2 regions of the Wenzhouxiangella sp. AB-CW3 genome follow, and region 1 is predicted to be linked to the other one. Evidence: predicted binding sites of a transcription regulator. Region 1 holds the regulator's gene; the other holds the start of a gene.
The links. Region 1 encodes FliA, which starts transcription of late flagellar genes. Its sites were predicted from a motif close to GCTAAAGTTNNNNNNNNNNCNGCCGATA; they were not measured.

Region 1 (14,383 bases):
CTTCTTTATCGGCCGCCCCGATCCGACGGTGCCAACCATCCGCTCCTGGTCGGCTAACGATGACAAGGCCGAAAACCGGGGCTCGCCGGTTGATCAACCGGCCTGAATATCAGACATACTCGTCAATCAGTGGCCCGTCGTCATCATCGTCACGGGGCGGCGGGCGCTCGGACTTCCTGTCTTCCTCTGCCTCTTCATCGCGGCGACGCCGTCGCTCTTCCGGCGGTTGCCGGCGCGGATCGGGGCGACGCACCGGGTGTACCGGGTGCGTCGGGCCCAGTGGGTCAACCGGCTGCAGCTGCCTGTTCATACCGCAGTTCCTTGAGCCCCACCAGGCTCTCGATATCCAGCAGAATCAGCATGCCCGCCGGGGTCTGAATCACCCCCTGGACGTGACGTGAATCTTCTCCGGTGTCGTTGCCGCGCATGGCCTCGATACGATCCGGATCGAGCACCATGACCTCGGATACCTCGTCGACCAGCAGGCCGACCGACTGATCCTGGACATCGAGAATGATGATCCAGTCAGTCTCCCGGGCCGGCCGCGGCACCAGTCCGAGACGCTGTCGGGCATCGACCACGGTGACGATGCTTCCGCGCAGATTGATCAGCCCCAACACGAACGCGGGTGCACCGGGTACCGGAGTGATGCGAGCGCCGCACAGGATCTCCTGCACCTGGAGCACATTCAGGCCATATTGCTGGCCATCCAGACCAAACTGCAGCCATTCGTCCCAGTCGGCCCGAACCATGTCGTCAGCTTGAGTTTTTGCCTTGGCATTCATTGTTCCGATACTCCTTGGTCCGTTTACCTGACCAGCCGACGAATCTCGTCGAGATCCAGCAGCGCCATGCGCCGACTGGCGACAGTACCAGCCAGCCAGATTCGCTTGCCGGCGGTGCTGCGCCAGCTGACATCGTCCAGGTCAAGCTCTTCCTCAATGCCCTCGCTTTCGGCCACCAGCGCCCAGTCGCCATCGTCCAGCACGACCAGATGATGTGAATCATTGGCCAGGCGCAGACCGGGATCGGCCTGTCCGGGTGGCAACACCAGGGTACGGGTATCGACCACGATCAAGGGACCGGAGTCGGTTTCGGCCACGCGCCGCCAGTGCGGCGCCAGCGGCGGCGTCATGATCTCGGGAAGGGCCATCTCGCAACTGATTCTTCCGGCCGGAATGGCCAGGGTCAGACCTGCGGCAACAAAACGATAGTAGAGATCCGACGTCAACTCCTCAGCCGCCATCTCCGGCGCGGGCGCCAACAGTGGTTCAGAAGATGCCTCCACACCATTGCGCTTTGCCGGCCGGTCGCCCCCGAGCAATTGCTCCAGGTACTCCTGCAGCGCCCGGCTGGCGCCGGTCAATCCGGAATGTGTATTCATCATGCGCTTGCCTCCTCGGCAGCCGGTTCGTCGGCCCGCTCTTGCTCCAGCGCCAGCAGATCGTCCAGCAGCACCTTGAATGCCTTTGCACCTCGGCTGCCGCGATCCAGACAGGGTAGCGGTCGACCCTGCCGGCTGGCTTCCCGGAACTGGGTATCCACCGGAATCACCTGCTCCCAGAGCACGTCCTCATAGTCCTCGCGCAACTGCCTGAGCACCCGAATGGATGCACGAGTGCGACGGTCGAATATGGTCGGCACAACCAGGTGCGGCAGCATCTCCCCCCGCGAGTGGTTGATCATCTCCAGGGTACGACTCATTCGTTTCAGGCCCTTGAGGGCCAGGTATTCGGTCTGGGTCGGGACGATCACCTTCGAGGCGGCGGCCAGAGCATTGACCATCAGAACGCCCAGGGTGGGAGGGCAGTCGAGGATCACCCGGTCGTAACTCCCGGCCACGGCTTGCAGTGCCTGCGACACGACAAGTCCCTGCCCCTGGCGACTGCCCAACTGCCGGTCCAGGGTGGCCATGGCCGGTTCGGCAGGGAGTAGATCCAGACCTTCTTCCTGGGTTTCCAGAATCAACCGGCGCGCATCGGCCGCACCGTCTTCACCAAACAGGTCGTACACGCTACCCGGAAGGTTCTCGGGATCCAGTCCGAAGTAGCTGGTCAGCGAGGCATGCGGATCGAGATCGACAAGCAAAGTGCGCTGCTTTCGGAGAATCAGCCATCCGGCCAGCGAAACCGCGGTCGTGGTCTTGCCCACTCCACCTTTCTGATTGGCCACTGCCCAGGTATTCATGGTGCTACCTCCTCGTGATCTGCCGCCTCGGACTCGGCTTCCGCTTCGGTGCCCCTGCCGGCGAATTCCTCGGGCACTGCGTCACTGGCCAGGATGATGACGACGACCCGGCGATTGCGATTGCGCCCTTCAACCGTTTCGTTGTCGGCCACGGGCCGATACTCGCCCAGACCCAGGGCCGCGAGCCGGTTGGGCTCGATGCCGTGCCGTTGGAACAGCCGCACGACGCTGGTGGCTCGTGACGCCGACAGCTCCCAGTTCGACGGGAAACGCTGGGTGGCGATGGGCACATCGTCAGTATGCCCCTCAACCCGGATGGCATTGGGGAAAGGTGCCAGAATCTCGGCCAGTTGCCGGAGTATCGGCCTGGCCGCTTCGGAAATATCGGCTACACCAGTAGGAAACAGAATATCGGTCATCACTTCGACTTCGAGCCAGAACGGTGTTTCGCGCACCCGAACCTGCTCAAGCTCGATCAGCTCGCCCAGTGCTTCGCGCACTTCATCGGCCATGATCTGCAGCCCGGCCTCCAGCTCGCGGGCACGGACATCCAGGTCGTCGCCGGTGTCCGGAATCAATCCCGCATCTTCCAGCGCTTCACGACCTGGCATGCGTTCCCGGGGCATCTCGGTCTGAACCCGCGGATCCGGCAAGCTGCGCGGCGTGATATCAAGACGCCCCTGGTCGATGGCCGGAGGGCTGGGGTCACCCACCTGTATCGGCTCGACGCTGCGTGGCGGACCACGGAAGGCCGCAGTCAACGACTCGGCCAGCACGCGATACTTGCCCTCGTTGACCGAAGAGACCGCGTACATGACCACGAAGAAAGCCAGCAGCAGGGTGATCAGATCGCCATAGGGAATGGCCCAGGCTTCATGGTTGGCATGTTCTTCCTGTCGCTTCTTGCGTGCCATGGCCAGCCCCTAGTTCAGGAAACCCTGAAGCTTGGTTTCGATATTGCGCGGGTTTTCGCCCTGGGCGATCGAGACGATGCCCTCGACAATCATTTCGCGCACCTTGCTCTGGGTCTGTACCACACCCTTGAGTTTTCCTCCCATCGGCAGGAAAAACAGGTTGGCCGAGGCAATCCCGTAGATGGTGGCAACAAAGGCAACGGCGATGCCTCGGCCGAGGTACTCGGGATCGGCCAGGTTCTGCATCACCGCGATCAGCCCCATGACCGCGCCGATGATTCCCATGGTGGGCGCGTAAATGCCCATGGACTCGAACACCTTGGCCGCAGCCAGGTCCAGTTCCTCGCGGGTGGAGATCTCGACCTCCATGATGTTCTGTATGGCATCGGGCTCACTGCCGTCGACCAGCAGTTGCAGGGCCTTGGCAATGAATGGATCGGACTCCATCTCGACATTGGACTCCAGCCCAAGGAGTCCCTGCTTGCGGGCGACCTGGCTCCACTCGATGATCTTCTCGATGACCGCTTCGCTACCCAGATCAGGTGGGAAGAACACCCAGCGCACGATATTCATGGCCCGCATCATCACGGCCATGGGCGTCTGCAGCAGCGTGGCCGCCACGGTGCCCACGATCACGATGACAAAGGCAGCACCGGACCAAAGTGCGGCAATGCCACTGCCCTTGAGCACCGTGCCGCCGAAAATGGCGATCAGGGCCAGAATGAAACCGATGATGCTGAGAAGGTCCATCGCCAGTTCCTAGCGCAGCCTGCCGACCCGTTTCATCAACCCGTTGACGTCCATGATCAATGCGATATAGCCATCGCCAGTGATGGTGGCTCCGGCAAAGCCGGTCAGACCCTGCAGCAGGGTACCGAGCGGCTTGATGACCACTTCTTCCTGGCCAAGCACATCGTCGGTCACGAAACCGACTGCGTCGCTGCCCACCTGGATCACCACCACATAGCCGCTATTGTCATCCTGACCTTCATCGCCCAACTGCATCAGGCGATCGAGGAAGACCAGCGGCAATGGCTTGTCACGCACCATGACCACGTCACGACCCTCGACCTGGCGCACGGCATCGGGTTCAAGAAAGAATACCTCGACCACGTGAGACAGCGGAAAGGCGTAGCGGCGACGTCCAAGCTGCACCATCAGCGCCGGCAGGATGGCCAGGGTAAGCGGCACACGCACCCGAAAGGTCGTCCCCTGGTCCGGCTCCGACTGAATGTCGATGGTCCCGTTGAGCTCTCCGATACGGGTCTTGACCACATCCATGCCCACGCCACGACCGGAGACTTCCGACACCTCGTCACGCGAAGACAGCCCGGGCAGCAGCATCAGATCGAAACACTCGTGACGTTCCAGCTTGGCGGCCACTTCATTCGACACCAGCCCCTTGGCCACTGCCTTGCGTCGCAGCGCATCAGCATCGATGCCGGCGCCGTCGTCGCGTATGGTAATGACGATGTGATCGCCTTCCTGGGCTGCCGCCAGTTCGACGTGGCCGGCTCGCGGTTTTCCCTTGGCCTCGCGCTCGCCAGGGGACTCGATACCATGATCCATGGCATTGCGGACCAGGTGCACCAGGGGGTCGGCCAGTGCCTCGACCAGGTTCTTGTCCAGGTCAGTGTCCTCGCCCTGCATGGTCAGCTCGATTTCCTTGTTCAGATTGCGAGCCAGGTCTCGGGTCAGACGCGGAAAACGTGAGAACACCTTGCCAATGGGCTGCATGCGGGTCTGCATCACGCCCATCTGCAGATCCGCCGTCACCAGGTCGAGGTTGCCCACGGCATTCTGCAACTCCTCGTTCTTCAGCTGCGCTCCGAGGTTGGTAAGGCGGTTGCGCACCAGCACCAGTTCGCCCACCAGATTCATGACCGTATCAAGGCGCGACACATCGACCCTGACGGTCGATTCGGCCACGGTCGTCGGTGTCTGAACCCGGGGCGCGGCCTTTTGCGCCTCGTTGTTCTGTTCCGGTTGAACAGGATCCGGCGCCGGGGTTTCCTGCTGCCCACTGCCAGCCTGCTGCAGCTCATCGAGCAGGGCCTCGAACTCTGCCTCGGTAATCTCGTCCTCGCTGTCGCTCTCGGTCCGAGACATCTCCGGGGCGGCGGCCTTGTCCTCGACACGAGCGTCTGATTCGGTAGCACTCACTTCTTCGCCCTGCCCCTGCATCTGGTCGAGCAGGGCCTCGAACTCGTCCTCGGTGATCTCGTCGGATTCCTCGTTCTTGCCCGCCACGTCCAGCTCGCTCGACTCACCCGTGCCCGAATCACCTTCCAGTGCTTCGGCCAGCATGTTCTCGAACTCGTCGTCGGTCACATCACCGCCACCCCCCTCGGTGCCGGCGGATTGCGCAGGCGCCTGCTTGGGCCCGGCGCCACCCGTCTGGCGCACGAAACCACGCAACTGATCGAGCAGTGCCGGCGGCGCCGGTTGCGGTTCACTTCCGGCCCGCAGGGCCTCGAGCATGGCGGTGACCACGTCCAGCGCGTGCAGGATGGCATCCATGATGTCGGCATCAAGCTCGCCTTCCTTGCGACGCAGGGCATCAAAGACCTCTTCGGCACAATGACAGCAGTCCACCAGCGGGGCGATATCGAGAAATCCCGCCCCGCCCTTGATGGTGTGAAAAGCTCGAAAAATGCTGTCCAGCAGCTCACGGTCATCAGGCTGGCGCTCCAGCCGAACCAGCTGTTCACCAAGCTGATTGACGATCTCACCGGCCTCATTGAGATAGTCCTCGCGTATGCTGTCATCGACCTGGTAGTTCATGCTTGCCTCCTAGAAGCCGAGACTGGACAGCAGGTCATCGACCTCGTCCTGGTTCTTTAATTCCTCGGCTTTCTTCTTGCGCTTCGGCGCTGACGCTTCAGCCGCCTGCCCGGCTTCGCTGACCTTGTCGGAAACCTGGCCGGACAGCCGGATCATGTCGATCAGGGTGGTTTCCACCTCCTGCACCAGTCGAACCACCTTGCGAATGGTCTGCCCGGACAGGTCCTGGAAATTCTGGGCCAGAAGCACTTCCGAGAGATTGCCGCGAAGCTGGCCGCTATCGGCGCGGGTCTGCTCGAAGAAGGCCTGGGTGGTTCTGATCAGTTCATTGAACTCGGCGGCTGACATTTCACGACGCCTGAATCGACGCCACTGACCATCGAGTGACTCGCAGCTTTCAGCCAGAGACTCGGTCAGGGGCAGGCTCTCCTCGACCAGGTCCATGGTCTTGTGTGCCGACTCCTCGGTCATGGCCACCACCTGGTCGAGTCGGTGACGGGCATCGGGGAACTCTTCCTTGGCCAGGGCCTCGACGCGCGGATCGACCTGAAAGTTGGTCAGCGCCTCATGCAACTGCCGGGTCAACCGTCCGATATCCTGAAACAGGGAGCGTTCACGCAATGCCGTCAGTTCGTCGAGGTTGGCATAGAAAGTGGCCTCGTCGCCGGCACGGGCAGCGCTTGCCAGCGTCTCGATGGTCTCGAGATAGTCCTGTGGCTTGCCCGCCTCGGCTATTCGAACCGAATCTGCGTCATTCATGAGCCTGCCTCCAGACGTTCGAAGACCTTCTCGAGCTTGTCCTTGAGGGTCTCGGCAGTAAACGGCTTGACCACGTAGCCATTGACTCCGGCCTCGGCGGCAGCGACGATCTGGTCGCGCTTGGCCTCGGCGGTCACCATCAACACCGGAATACTCTTGAGGTCATCGTCGGCGCGCATGGTCTTGAGCAGTTCCAGGCCCGTCACGCCGGGCATGTTCCAGTCGGTCACGACGAAATCGATCGGCGTGGACCTCAGCACCTGCAGGGCCGATTTACCATCGTCGGCTTCCTTGATATTGCTGAAGCCCAGCTCCCGGAGCTGATTGCGGATGATGCGACGCATTGTCGAAAAATCATCCACCACCAGTAGCTGCATGTTCTTGTCCAAGTTCGTCTCCTTGCAAAATGGGTTCTGCTATCCGTTCATGCTGCCATGCACGAGCTTCACGAGCGCAGATCGGCCAGATCCGCGCGCAACCTGGCCAGCGACTGGCCATGCAGTTGGCATATGCGCGATTCGCTCACGCCCATGACTTCTCCGATCTCGCGCAGATTCAATTCGTCGCTGTAATACAAACTCATGACCAGCTTCTCTCTGTCCGGCAGTGTCTCGATGGCATGGGCCAGCGCCTTCTCGATATCCTGCGCCTCCAGGCCCTCTTCAGGGCTTTTCTCATCGCCCGGCAGCGGGCTTTCCTCGCTGTCGACCGGCGACAACTCGTCCATGCTGAACATGCGACAGGTCGCCGCTTCGGCCGCAATACGATGGTATTCGTCGAGACCCAGGCCCATCTCCTCGGCAATTTCGGTGTCTCTGACTCGCCGACCCAATCGGGCCTCGAGTTGACGAATGGTTTCCACCATGTCGCGAACCTTGCGGTGTACCGAACGCGGAACCCAGTCGGTTCGCCGCAACTCGTCGAGCATCGCGCCCCTGATCCGGATACCGGCATAGGTTTCGAAACTCGCGCCGCGATCACCGGTGTATTTTCCTGCCGCCTCGATCAGGCCGATCATCCCGGCCTGCATCAGGTCGTTGACCTCCACACTGGCCGGCAGCCGGCCGACCAGGTGGTAGGCTATGCGCCGCACCAGGTGGGCATAGCGCTCGACCAGGTCATCCTGGTCCAGCCTCTGAACCTCGAGGTATTCCCTCGGGCTGTTCATGAGGCCACCCCGCGGGATGACTCGGTACCGACAAGTGCTCGCTCGAAAAAGAACTCCAGATGGCCGCGCGCACCGGTCGGCACATCCCATGTATCGGCATGTTCGGACAGTTTCTTGAATGCCGAAGCAGCCCGGCTGGAGGGAAATGCGGTCATCACCGGCTCCTGCTGCTGCAGGGCCCGGCGCAGGAACTCGTCGTGCGGCACACAGCCGGCATAGTGCAGCGTGAGGTCCAGGTAGCGGTCACTGACGCGCGCGATCTTTCTGTACAGCGCCCGCCCCTCGGCCTCGGAGCGGACCATGTTGGCCACTACGCGGGCACGCTGTACCCCGTAATCGCGTGAAAGCACCTTGATCAGTGCGTAGGCATCGGTAATGGAAGCAGGCTCGTCGCAGACCACCACGAGCACCTCGTGGGCGGCGCGGGCAAACATGGTCACGGAGGTGTTGATACCAGCAGCCGTGTCGACCACCAGCATATCCAGGTCCTCGCCCAGCTCGGAAAAGGCGTGTATCACCCCCCCACACTCGGTCGCCGACAACGACGCCATGTGCTGCACGCCCGATGCCGCCGGAATGATGCGTACGCCCGGCGGCCCCGGCAAAACGATATCCCCGAGCTCACATTCGCCGCTGAGTACATGGGAAAGGTTCTGTCGCGGGTTCAGCCCCAGCAACACATCAATGTTGGCCAGGCCAAGATCTGCATCCAGCAACCAGACCTTTTTGCCGCTCAGCGCCCGGGCAGTTGCCAGGTTAACCGAGACGTTGGTCTTGCCGACTCCGCCCTTTCCGGATGCAACGGCCACCACCTGCACAGGGCGCTGACGGCGGAGATTCCGCAGGCCAGCAGCCTGCCCCCCTTCTTCAAGCATGGGCATGACGAATCTCTCCGAACTGCTGGGCCAGGTAGTCTTCATTCATGGGTTTCCTGCCCGATTCCTTCATCAGCTCAATGGCCCGGCGAACCAGGTTGCGGGTGCTGGCACGCCGCAGGTTCTCCGGCACCTGCTGTCCATCGGCAGTATAAGCCAACGGCAACTTGTGCCGTTCCAGTACCGACAGCAGTCCACCCAGACTGCCGGCCTCGTCGAGCTTGGTGACAATACCTCCCGCCAGGGGCAACTGCCGGAATGCTGCCACCGCCTCTTCCAGCGACTGAATCTGGGCATTGGCAGCCAGCACGAGGTAGGGATTGATCCGCCGTCCCGAGCTGTCGAGCGATTCCAGTACCCGCTCGAAGCGCTGGTCGCGCTGACCAATGCCCGCGGTGTCGACCAATACCAGATCGGCGTGCTCCAGTCGCTGCACCCGTTCGTGCAACTGCTCGGCACTGGTGGCCACGTACACCGGAATATTGAGCATGCGCCCGTAGGTAAACAACTGCTCCTGCGCACCGATACGATAATCATCGGCACTGATCAGGGCCACGTTCTCCGGACCATGACGCTGGGCATGGCGAGCCGCCAGCTTGGCGATGGTGGTAGTCTTGCCCACGCCAGTGGGCCCGACCAGGGCAACCACGCCGCTACCTTTGAGTGGATCCGTGCCCACGGTCTTCAAGCGTCGCGTCAGTTCACCCAGCGATGCGTGCAGTATGCGCATCAGATCGGAGTCTTCCGGCCCCACCCTGGACACCAGGTCCTGGGCCAGATCCGGCGCCAGGCCGATGCGGACCAGATCGCGCAGCGCAGCCGCCCGCGCCGGGCTGCTGCGCGCCAGATCGTTCCAGGCCAGGCTGGAGAGCTGTGACTCCAGCATCTGCCTCAGCGCGGCGATCTCGGCTTTCATGTGTCCGAAAGCGGCTTCGTCGGCATAGCCATTCGCTTCCAGTATCGCCGGCTTCGGGGTGGATCGTGGCACGCGACGCGTTCGCGTCGGGGCGGGTTTGGCCATGGGCCGGACAACGGTATCCGACGCGGTGTCAGTGGAACGAGTGCGCGATACGCCGGCCGCACCCTCCTCGTCAACGTCGGATTCACTATCGCTGCTCGAGGCTGCCTGGCCCTGCGCGTATCCGCCCGTCTCGCCGCGGTCGCTTGCGAAGTCGATCAGGGTTTCGTCATAGTCCACCGCGGCAATGAGTTCCAGGCCATCGGGCAGGGTCCGGGTCGACAGGATGACCGCATCGGGCCCCTGCTCCTCTCGCACCTGCCTGAGGGCCTGCCTCATGTCCGATGCCACATATCGCTTGATCTTCATCGCCGTCTACCTCGTATTTTCCCGGTTGCCGGCATCCCGGCTTCAGCGTGATACCGATCCGACCAGCCGTAGTTCCCGGTCCTCCGGGATTTCGCTGTGGGACAGTACGTGCAGTCCCGACACCGCCTGGCGGGCAAACCGCGCCAGCATGTTGCGGATGGTGGGTGGAACCAGCAGCACTGCCGGTTCACCTCGTGTTTCCTGCTGGCGGGCGCTGGCATGCAATTCCTCGCGCAGCTTTTCGGCCAGGCCCGGTTCCAGCATGCCGGCATCGCCCTTTTGCACCATGTCGTGCAATAGTTGTTCCAGCTCGGGCGCCAGAGTAATGACGGGCAGCTGTCCGTTACCTCCGGCCTCCTGTGTGATCTGTCGTCCCAGTGCAATGCGCACCTCGGTCAGCAGTGCATCCGGGTCCTGGGTGCGGGTGCCATGCTCAAGCAGAGCCTCGCAGATGCTGCGCAGATTGCGCACCGGCACACCTTCGACCAGGAGCTGCTGCAACACCCTCACCACCACAGACAGCGGCAGGGTCTTGGGCGTCAGATCTTCGACCAGTTTCGGCGCACTCTTGGCCAGTACGTCAAGCATCTGCTGGGCTTCCTGGTGGCCAAGCAGTTCATGGGCATGTTTCTTCAGCAAATGGCTCATGTGAGTGGCGACCACGGTGGCCGCGTCGGCAACGGTGTAGCCCATGGTCTGGGCATGTTCACGACTACCTCGCTCGATCCAGACTGCCGGCATGCCGAAAGCCGGGTCGCGCGTCTCGATACCCTGGACACGGCCGCTGGTTCCCCCTGGATCGATGGCCAGGTCACGGTCCGGGTGGACCTCGGCCTCGGCCACCGGCACACCGAATATCGTGATCCGGTAGCGGGTCGGCGCCAGGTCCAGGTTGTCGCGGATGTGCACCGGAGGAATCAGAAAGCCCAGGCTCTGGGAGAGCTTCTTGCGCACACCCTTGATCCGGTTCATCAACTCGCCGCCCTGGCGGCTGTCGACCAGTGGTACCAGACGGTAGCCGACCTCCAGGCCGACCGGATCAACCTGGGTGACATCTTCCCAGCCCAGCTCCTTCGGCTTGTCCTCCTGGCTGGATTGCTCGGCCCGGTCGCTTTCCTGCACGGCCTCGGTCTCCTGTTCGATCTGGCGCTTGTACTGCAGCCAGGCCGCGCCGCCAGCCAGGGTGGCCAGCAGAAGAAACGCCATGCTGGGCATGCCCGGCACCAGCCCCAGCAGGCCGAGAACGCTGGCCGTCAACGCCAGCACCTTGGGCTGACCGAAGACCTGCGAGATCATTTCGCTGCCCATGTCCTGAGACCGCGACATCCGGGTCACGATGATGGCCACCGACGTTGACAGCAGCAGGGCCGGGATCTGTGCCACCAGGCCATCGCCCACCGTCAGCAAGGTGTAAGTCTCGACGGCCGAACCGAACGCCATGCCATGCTGCATGGTGCCGATCAGCAGCCCACCGACCACGTTGATCAGCAAGATGATGATGCCGGCCACGGCATCGCCCCGGACGAACTTGCTGGCACCGTCCATGGAGCCGTAGAAGTCGGTTTCCTGACGGATTTCTTCGCGCCGTTCACGCGCTTCGTACTGATCGATGATGCCGGCGTTGAGGTCGGCGTCGATCGCCATCTGCTTGCCCGGAATCGAATCCAGGGTAAAGCGGGCCGTGACCTCCGAAACCCGCGTCGCGCCCTTGGTGACGACCACGAAGTTGATCACCACCAGAATGGCAAAGACGATCAGGCCGACGGCGTAATTGCCCCCCACGACAAAGTCGCCAAAAGACTCGATCACGCGACCGGCAGCGTCGGTGCCGGTATGACCGTTGAGCAGAATGACCCGGGTCGAGGCGATATTGAGCGCCAGGCGCAGGAGCGTGCCGACCAGCAGGATGGTGGGAAACACGCCCAGATCCAGCGGACGCAGCACGTAGATTACTGCCAGGATGATCACCAGCGACAGGGTGATATTGAAAGTGAACAACAGATCCAGCACCGGTGCCGGCAGCGGCAGCACCACCATGGCCAGCACCATCAACACCAGGATCGGCGCACCGATGCCAATGGCGTTGACGCGCTTCAGCAGTAATGGAAAACTGGTGCTGTTCATGCTCCGGCAGACTCCGCAGAAAGACCTTCAATGCTCAATCTGCAAAATGCGGACCACCCCCCTGGCCTGCCACCATAAAATCAGTCCTCGTTCGCCTCGTCCACATCGGGGTTGGGGGGCTTGAGCCGCTCGCCACGTCGGGCCGGGTTCCGAATCTGGTAGACCCAGGCCATGACCTCCGCGACCGCCACGTACAGCTCTGCGGGAATGGACTGGCCGATTTCGGCGCTGCGGAACAACGCGCGTGCCAGCGGCGGCGCTTCCAGCAGGGGAACCCCGGCCTCCTGTGCGATGCGGCGAATCGCCGCGGCCATGTGATCGGCGCCCTTGGCCACGACCACCGGTGCGGCCATGTTGTCCGAGTCGTACTTCAACGCCACGGCAAAATGGGTCGGGTTGGTGACGACCACGTCGGCCTTTGGCACGGCTTCGGCCATGCGGCGGCTTGAGATTTCCTGTTGCAGGCTGCGCTGCTTGCTCTTGACCTCGGGCTGACCTTCAGTTTCCTTCTGTTCGTCGCGCACTTCCTTGCGGGTCATGCGCAACTGCTTGTTATGGGTGTGCAACTGAAAGGGCACATCAATGGCTGCAATCAGGATCAGCGTGGCGCTGAGGCTGATCAGGGCAAAACCGGCAATGCCCACCGCGGTCGCCATGGCCGGCAGCGTCGGCATGCTGCCCAGCGTCAAAAACCGGTCGGAAGACAGGTAAACCACCAGGATGGCGGCCGAACCCACCAGCAGGAACTTGCCCATGGCCTTGAACAGTTCCATCAGTCCGCGCGGACCGAACACCCGCTTGAGTCCCTTGATCGGATTGAGGCGCTCGGGCTTGGGCACCAGCGCTTTCTGGCTGAAGTTCCAGCCCCCGATCAGCGCCGGCGCCATCAGGGCAACAATCACCAGAATCAGCAGCTTCGGCGCCACCGTCAGCAGACCGTCGGCAATCTGCGCGGCCAGGTACTCGAGTATGAACTGATCATCATACAGCCTGCCACGCTCGACACTGAAACCCCGCTCTAGCACACCCGAGAGCCGTTCGGCATAGCGTCCGCCGGTCAGATACAGGGTGGTCGCGCCAACCAGCATAACCAGCGTCATGGTCAATTCCCGGGAGCGGGGAACCTGGCCTTTCTCGCGCGCATCCTTGAGCCGTTTCGGCGTTGGCTGTTCGGTTTTCTCCTGACTGTTGTCGTTCTCGGCCATGACTTACCCCCACATCATCCGGATGGCCTGCATGGCTTCCTCGATCAATCGAGCCAGCGTGCCCTGCAGCATGGGCAGCGTTGCCATCAGCATGACGAAGCCAGTCAGCATGGTGATGGGAAAGCCGACGGCGAACAGGTTCAGGCTGGGCGCTGCGCGACTGATCACGCCGATCGAGAGGTTGACCACCAGCACCGCCGTCGCTGCCGGCAGGGCAATGTTGACCGCACCGGCAAACATGTTGCTGCCCCAGGAGACCAGTATCCAGAAGCTGTCGGCACTCAAGCCGATGGGCCCCACCGGCAAATGAGTAAAACTGTCGATCAGCATGGAAATAACCAGCAGATGACCATTGAAGGCCAGAAACAGCAGGGTGGCAATGATGACGTGAAACTGACTGAGCACCGGCACCTGCACACCACTCTGGCTATCGACCATGACAGCAAAACCCAAGCCCATGCTCATGGCCACGGTCTGTATCCCGACCACCACGGCATCGAACACCAGTTGCAGCAGGAATCCGGCGGCAAAGCCAACCAGCACCTGCTGAACGCCGATCAACATGCCCTCGATCGAGAACAGGGGCACATCCGGGGGCGGTGGCAACAACGGCACCACGGCCAGCGACAGAGTGAAGGCCAGCAGCATGCGAATCCGCACCGGAATGAATGCCGCCGAAAACAGTGGCGCCACCATCAGCATGCCGGCAATGCGAAAAAACGGCCACAGGAACCCACTCAGCCATTCCAGCAGTTGGGATTCGGTGACCTCGAACATGGCTAGTTCGGATCAACCAGATTGGGCGCGTTGGAGATCATGTCATGAGTAAACGAAACAATCAGCTCCAGCATCCAGGGCCCGGCCAGTACCAGGGCCAGAATCAGTACCGCCAGTTTGGGAATGAACGACAGCGTCATTTCATTGATCTGGGTGGCAGCCTGGAACATGCCGATCATCAAACCGACCGCCAGCGCCGACAACAGCATGGGCGAGAGCAGCAGCGCCACCACCCAAAGCGCCTGCCGACCGATATCGATCAC
Region 2 (5,704 bases), 1.6 Mb from region 1:
CGGGCCACGTAGTCGAGCAGGGCCGAAAACTGCGAACGGGTGTACTGCGCTTCAAGCCGCTCTTTCGCATCTTCCAGGCGAGCCAGGCCATCATCGTGCTGCCCCTGCATGACGGCGATGTAGCCCAGGTTGAAATCCAGCAGGTCTGCCGTGACTTCTGCCTCCTGTTCGCGAGCTTCGATCAGTGCTTCCTGCATGATGGCTTTCGCTTCATCGTAGCGGCCCAGGTGCACCAGGGCCGAGCCGATGTTGTTCATGCTGTTGAGAACCACGCTGGCCTGGTCGTACTCCAGGGCCAGCTTCCATGCCTGTTCATGCGTGTGGATGGAGTCATCGAACCGTTCCAGGTGATTCTCCAGGTAGCCGCGAAAGAGCAGTAGTTCGGGGATGGAATGATCGATGCCGATTTCAGTGGCCTGCTCGATTGCGCGCTCCACCATGTCCAAAGCCGTCTCGTGGTTGCGCAGCTCGGCCTGAAGATAGGCCATGTTGACGTTGAGAAACTGCCTGCGCAGCGGCGAGCGTGGGTCGTCCGATTCCAGCTGAGCGTCGTGGGCGGCCAGAAAATGCGCCATGGCCTCCTCGAACTGACTGACCTGGCGCAGCAGTCTTCCCAGTACATTGTGCACGTAGTAGCGCACGCGCGGGTCGCGAACCTCGGTCAGTGTCTGCTCGGCCCGGGGCGCCAGCAGCAAGGCCTCTGAAAGCTCCCCGGTGGCCATCAGTGCTTCCATCCGAAAGCCCAGCGCTTCGCTCAATGCCTGGATGTCGTCGTCGTTTTCGGCAACCTCGATGAGGGTTTGCGCCGTGATCTCCGCGGCATCCAAATCGCCATGAAAGACCTGGTGCAGGACAAGATATCCCAGTGCACGAACCTGAGTTGCGGCCGGCGTGGTTTCGGTGAAGTCATCGATGATGGCACGGATGGCCGAGTGACTGGTTTCGCGGTCGGTGTCCGGTCGATCCAGCAGCAACAGGTAGTCGTCCAGCCTGGACTCCAGTGCATATTCCCCATCATCGGACATGGCCGCAATACTGCAACATAACGCCAGTGCCAGACCTGTCAACTGCCAGAGTCTCTGCCAGCAAGTGTTCGATCCGTCCGTCATGTATTCTCCGCCTCCTGGCGAATTCAACCCGTCATTCTAGCTGGAACGAAGGCTCCAGTGCCTTGAACTGGTTCACGTTTCTGAAACATGGCTGGCCGATGAATCGAACTCGAGCGCCAGCTGTCTGAGTTCATTGGAGGGAACCGGTCGACCCATCAGAAAGCCCTGGGCCAGCTCGCAGCCCATGTCCCTGAGCAATTGATACTGGCGGGCGTTCTCGATTCCTTCGGCCACCACCCGCATGTCCAGGTTGTGGGCAAGGCCGATGATGGCGCGCACAATGGCTTGACCGCTGGTCTGGTCGGTGCGCAGGTCGGCAATGAAGCGACGATCGATCTTCAGTGTGTCGACCGGCAGTTGTCGAAGATAATTCAGCGAAGAGTAGCCGCTGCCAAAGTCGTCAATGGCAATACTGATGCCGGGCAGGCGTCGCTTGATCAGGTGCAGGTGCTTGATGGCTGTTGGCATGTCTTCCATCAGTGCTGTCTCGGTAATCTCGAAGCACAGTCGTTCGCCACTCTCGCCGCCGCTTTTCTGCGTGTCCCTGATCAGTGCCAGCACATGCTCGGCGTCATACAGGTCGCTGGCTGACAGATTGACGGCCATCAGGAACCCGGGAGTCCGGGCGGGAGACCAGGACACCAGTATCCGGCAAGCGCGGGAAATCATCTGACGATCAATTCGACCGATCAGCTTGAAGCGCTCGGCCAGAGAAAGGAACTGGCCCGGCGGCAGCATGCCGCGTTCGGGATGCTGCCATCGCACCAGGGTTTCCAGGCCAATCAGCCGACCGTCATTCAGGCGGTAGATGGGCTGGTACCAGGCCTCCAGTGCATCCCGCTCTACAGCATCGGCCAGTTCGGAGCGCAATCGGAGTGTGTCGGAAATGGCAGCCGACATGGCCGGCTCGAAAAATCGGAAGGTGTTCTTGCCAGCGGCCTTGGCTTCGTACATGGCCAGGTCTGCGTTGCGCAGCAGTCGTTCCTGGTCCTGATCGTCATCCGGCATGAGGGTGATTCCAATGCTGGCCTGTATGCTCAGCCGTTGCCCCCGCAGTTCGACAGGTGCGGTAATCGCTGCCATGATCCGCCTGGCCATTTCGATGGCGTCATCACGCTTGCTGATCTCGCACAGAAGGACAAACTCGTCTCCACCCAGTCGGGCCACCGTGTCGGATTCGCGCAGCGCCGATTTCAGCCGCCGACCCACTTCAACCAGCAACTGATCGCCGGCGGCGTGCGTGAGGGTATCGTTGATGATCTTGAAGTCGTCGATATCCAGCAGCATCAGGGCGGCGCGCTGGTTGTAGCGCCGGCACCGGTGAGCTGTCTGCTCGATCCGATCGGCCAGCAGCTTGCGATTCGGCAACTGGGTCAGCACATCGTGATAGGCCATGTGGCGCAACTGACGACCCAGACCCGCGGCATCCAGTGCACCCGCCAGCAATTGTCCCAGCAGGCGCAAATCGTGCTGAATCTCGTCGTTCCAGTACTGACGCTGCCGCACCGCATCCAGGCCGAACATGCCTGCAACCTCTCCGCCCCGGATGATCGGTACGATCAGCAGCGACTTGATATTCTGTGCCTGGTACTCGGTCCGATCATGGGCATACTGATCATCCATTCCGTCAACATCCGGCGCGTGAGCCACACAGTTGGCTTTCATGTGCTCCCTGAGCCAGGGCAGTTTGGCAAATGGCAGGTTCTGAAGCCGATGGATGGCCGGGGGAATACCCTGATCAAACCATTCATGTGTGTTGGTGATGGTGTCGTTTTGCCAGTCGATGGTGAACAGGTAGCAGCGGTCGACTGCAAAGAATCTACCGATATCGGCCAGCAATTCATCGATAGCCTGATCCAGCGATTCCGGATCCAGCTTGACCAGGCGCAGGGAAATATCGAGTAGCAAGCGGTTGAACCCGATGCGCTGTTCGACGCTGTCATGCAGACGCTGAGGTTCATCCAGCGGTCGCATGATGGCGGCATAGAGCGGTGTGGGGTCTCTACGCAGCCTGGACAGGCTGACCAGTACCTGGCGTATCTCTCCCGATGACCGGCGATGCTGTGCGTGGAAGTGGGTTTCGTCCTCTCCGGCCGGCAGGGCTTCCAGCAGCTTTTGCGACACTTCCTCGGGAAGAACGTCCGTATCAAGGTCGGCGACGTTGAGTTTGTACAGTTCCCGCAGTTCGTAGCCGCTTTGCCGACAGGCTGCCGCATTGGCATGAAGGATGTGCCCCTGGGCATCGTGAATGAGGACGGCCTCGCCCAGCCCCTCGAGAAACAGCCGACCCAGAGTTTCAGTGCTGTCGTTGCAATTCATGGCCGGAAGTCTGCGATATCCCTTGGTTTGTCCCCGACCCGGCTACCGCAGCTTTAGCCCGAAAGCTGTGATTGCATTTGCTCCACCAGATAATTCCGAATCTGATCAAGAAACTGGTGCATGTGATCGATCTGTCGAGACAGATCGCCCATACTAGCCAGGCCTGCCTGGCGGTTGCCACGTTGCCAGTCATTTCGGATTCCCTCGTACAACTCGAAAAGCTCGTCATAGGCCTGCCCCAGCCGACTGAATTCAGGCAGATCACGAAAGTCGAATTCGTTATCCGATGCATCATAGTACCACTCACCGAAGTAATTGCCGGTCTTGCTCACTTCGGGGAAGCCATGTCGATCGGGATTTTCGAAGGCCAGTATGATCCGGGTATGGAGCTCATTGAGCCAGCACATTACAGCCATCAGGTGACCGGCAGCCATGCTCTTGTAAGCCGCCTTCTGCAAATCGACCATACGATGGTGGGTGTCCGTGGTCACTTCGTTGACCTCGGTGGATACCTGGCTGATATCCTCCAGGCTGCCGGCCAGAACCTCGATCAGTGATTCGGTGGCCTGAGTGTCGGACTCGATGCCTTCCAGTTGTTCGCCGATATCGCGCGTGATCCGGGTAACGTTATCCGAAAGCTTGCGTACTTCATCGGCAACAACAGCAAAGCCCTTGCCGTGCTCTCCGGCCCGGGCTGCTTCGATGGCGGCATTAAGTGACAGGATCCGGGTCTGCGCCGAGATGTTTTCAATCCGTGCGACAAATCCCTCGATGTGGCTGACATGGCCACGCAGCTTGCCGGCAATGCCCTTGCGTTCCTCCACAGTCGTGCGGATGGTATCCAGCCGGTCATCGAGCAGCGTGACATGTTTCGCGGCCTGCCCCATCAGATCCTGAGAGCTGTAGGTGTGCGACATGGGCTCGAAAAGCTCGCCCACGATCACGCCGCACTCGTTGGAGAGCAGGTTGAGCTGCTGCAGGAAGTGCTTCGTGTTTCGCGGCATGGTACGGGGGCGGGGCTTTTCCACGCCTCGCCCGGCACCATCGGCATCGCCACCGGTCGGCTGGCCGGTTTGGCTGCCAGAATTCCTTTTCCCGCTTGTTCCTAGTATGCGGCTAAGCACGGTGGCCTCTCGATGGTCTCGCCTCCTCTGTTTGTAGCGGCCAGATTGCCTCTTTCTGAAGCAGCGAGGTTTGACACAGGGCAAATCCTGAAGGGCCACAAAGAAGTACAGTGCATTCATGAAAGTTGCTCCCCCGTTCCATTGACGGGTTCAGGCGGGCCGCTGACCGGAGTTGGAAATCCATGAATAAACTGTTGTTCGTCTCTCTCATCGTTACTTGTCTACTGGTTGGCATGCCGGCGTTTGCTGCCGACCCTGTGCCCGATGCCTGCTTTGATACTATCGATGGCGGCCAGGCTGACCTGCGGTCACTCGAAGGTCAGGTTGTCGTGTTGAATCTCTGGGCCGTCTGGTGTTCCCCTTGCTTGATCGAAATTCCCCACCTGGTACGACTGCAGCCAAAACTTGAAGATGTGGGGGCCACGGTAGTCGGCCTCGCCGTCGACTCGGGCAGTGCTTCGGCGATACAGCGATTCTGGACCCACCGGCTGGAAATCGAACCGGTCTATCCCCTGTGGAAGACCACCGCGGACGAGGCCGGTGAGCTGTTTCAGGCCCGAACCTATCCGACCACGCTGATCATAGACCGCGAAGGGCAGGTTCGCGAAACAATGCTCGGTCTGCAGACAGGCGAGGATCTGCTGGCAGCAGTCGAGCCTTACCTCTGAACGCTCCAACTCCAAACTTTTTTGAGGAATTGACCCAGGTCAACATCTGCAAAGCAGTATTTTCATAGCATGTTTGTCAAGCGCGACGGTCGGTGAAACCGTCGGTAGACACTCCCAGCGATGGACAAACATGACCCACCACACGCCAATCCCATTGAAACCTGTCTTCCGCCACACGCTGGTGGCCGTGGTGATGCTCTTTGCCGTCGCCCCCGTGCTGGCCGAGGAGACTTTCAACGGCAAGGGCGATGTGCAGGTCGGCCAGGAGCTCTACCAGACACATTGTGCCGATTGCCATGGAGAGCATGGCCGGGGCGACGGCTCGTGGGCTGGTGCCTATGAGCCGCCACCCTCGGATCTGACCCGCGAGGGCCTGACTGGTGAGCGCCTTTTCATTGCCACGCGCGATGGCGGAATGGCTGTTGGCATGCGCGCCACGATGCCCGCATTCCGGCACACGCTGGACGACTCATCCATCCACGAC

Region 2: IC757_RS16800 (methyl-accepting chemotaxis protein) is a predicted target of FliA. The motif match lies at 4,587-4,614, and genes of this name have one in related genera.

What each region holds. Positions count from the first base shown of each region.
Region 1 covers NZ_CP061368.1:2,042,293-2,056,675, forward strand. Annotated here, with positions in the region: gene IC757_RS08930 (putative bifunctional diguanylate cyclase/phosphodiesterase) at 1-106, shown strand, start outside; gene IC757_RS08935 (hypothetical protein) at 110-310, opposite strand; gene IC757_RS08940 (chemotaxis protein CheW) at 285-785, opposite strand; gene IC757_RS08945 (hypothetical protein) at 809-1,387, opposite strand; gene IC757_RS08950 (ParA family protein) at 1,384-2,187, opposite strand; gene motD (flagellar motor protein MotD) at 2,184-3,101, opposite strand; gene IC757_RS08960 (flagellar motor protein) at 3,111-3,851, opposite strand; gene IC757_RS08965 (chemotaxis protein CheA) at 3,861-5,885, opposite strand; gene IC757_RS08970 (protein phosphatase CheZ) at 5,895-6,644, opposite strand; gene cheY (chemotaxis response regulator CheY) at 6,641-7,033, opposite strand; gene IC757_RS08980 (RNA polymerase sigma factor FliA) at 7,090-7,812, opposite strand; gene IC757_RS08985 (MinD/ParA family protein) at 7,809-8,687, opposite strand; gene flhF (flagellar biosynthesis protein FlhF) at 8,680-10,014, opposite strand; gene flhA (flagellar biosynthesis protein FlhA) at 10,057-12,138, opposite strand; gene flhB (flagellar biosynthesis protein FlhB) at 12,219-13,343, opposite strand; gene fliR (flagellar biosynthetic protein FliR) at 13,347-14,120, opposite strand; gene fliQ (flagellar biosynthesis protein FliQ) at 14,123-14,383, opposite strand, start outside.
Region 2 covers NZ_CP061368.1:3,681,405-3,687,108, reverse strand. Annotated here, with positions in the region: gene IC757_RS15900 (diguanylate cyclase domain-containing protein) at 1-1,109, opposite strand, end outside; gene IC757_RS15895 (EAL domain-containing protein) at 1,182-3,428, opposite strand; gene IC757_RS16800 (methyl-accepting chemotaxis protein) at 3,482-4,432, opposite strand; gene IC757_RS15885 (TlpA family protein disulfide reductase) at 4,735-5,220, shown strand; gene IC757_RS15880 (c-type cytochrome) at 5,375-5,704, shown strand, end outside.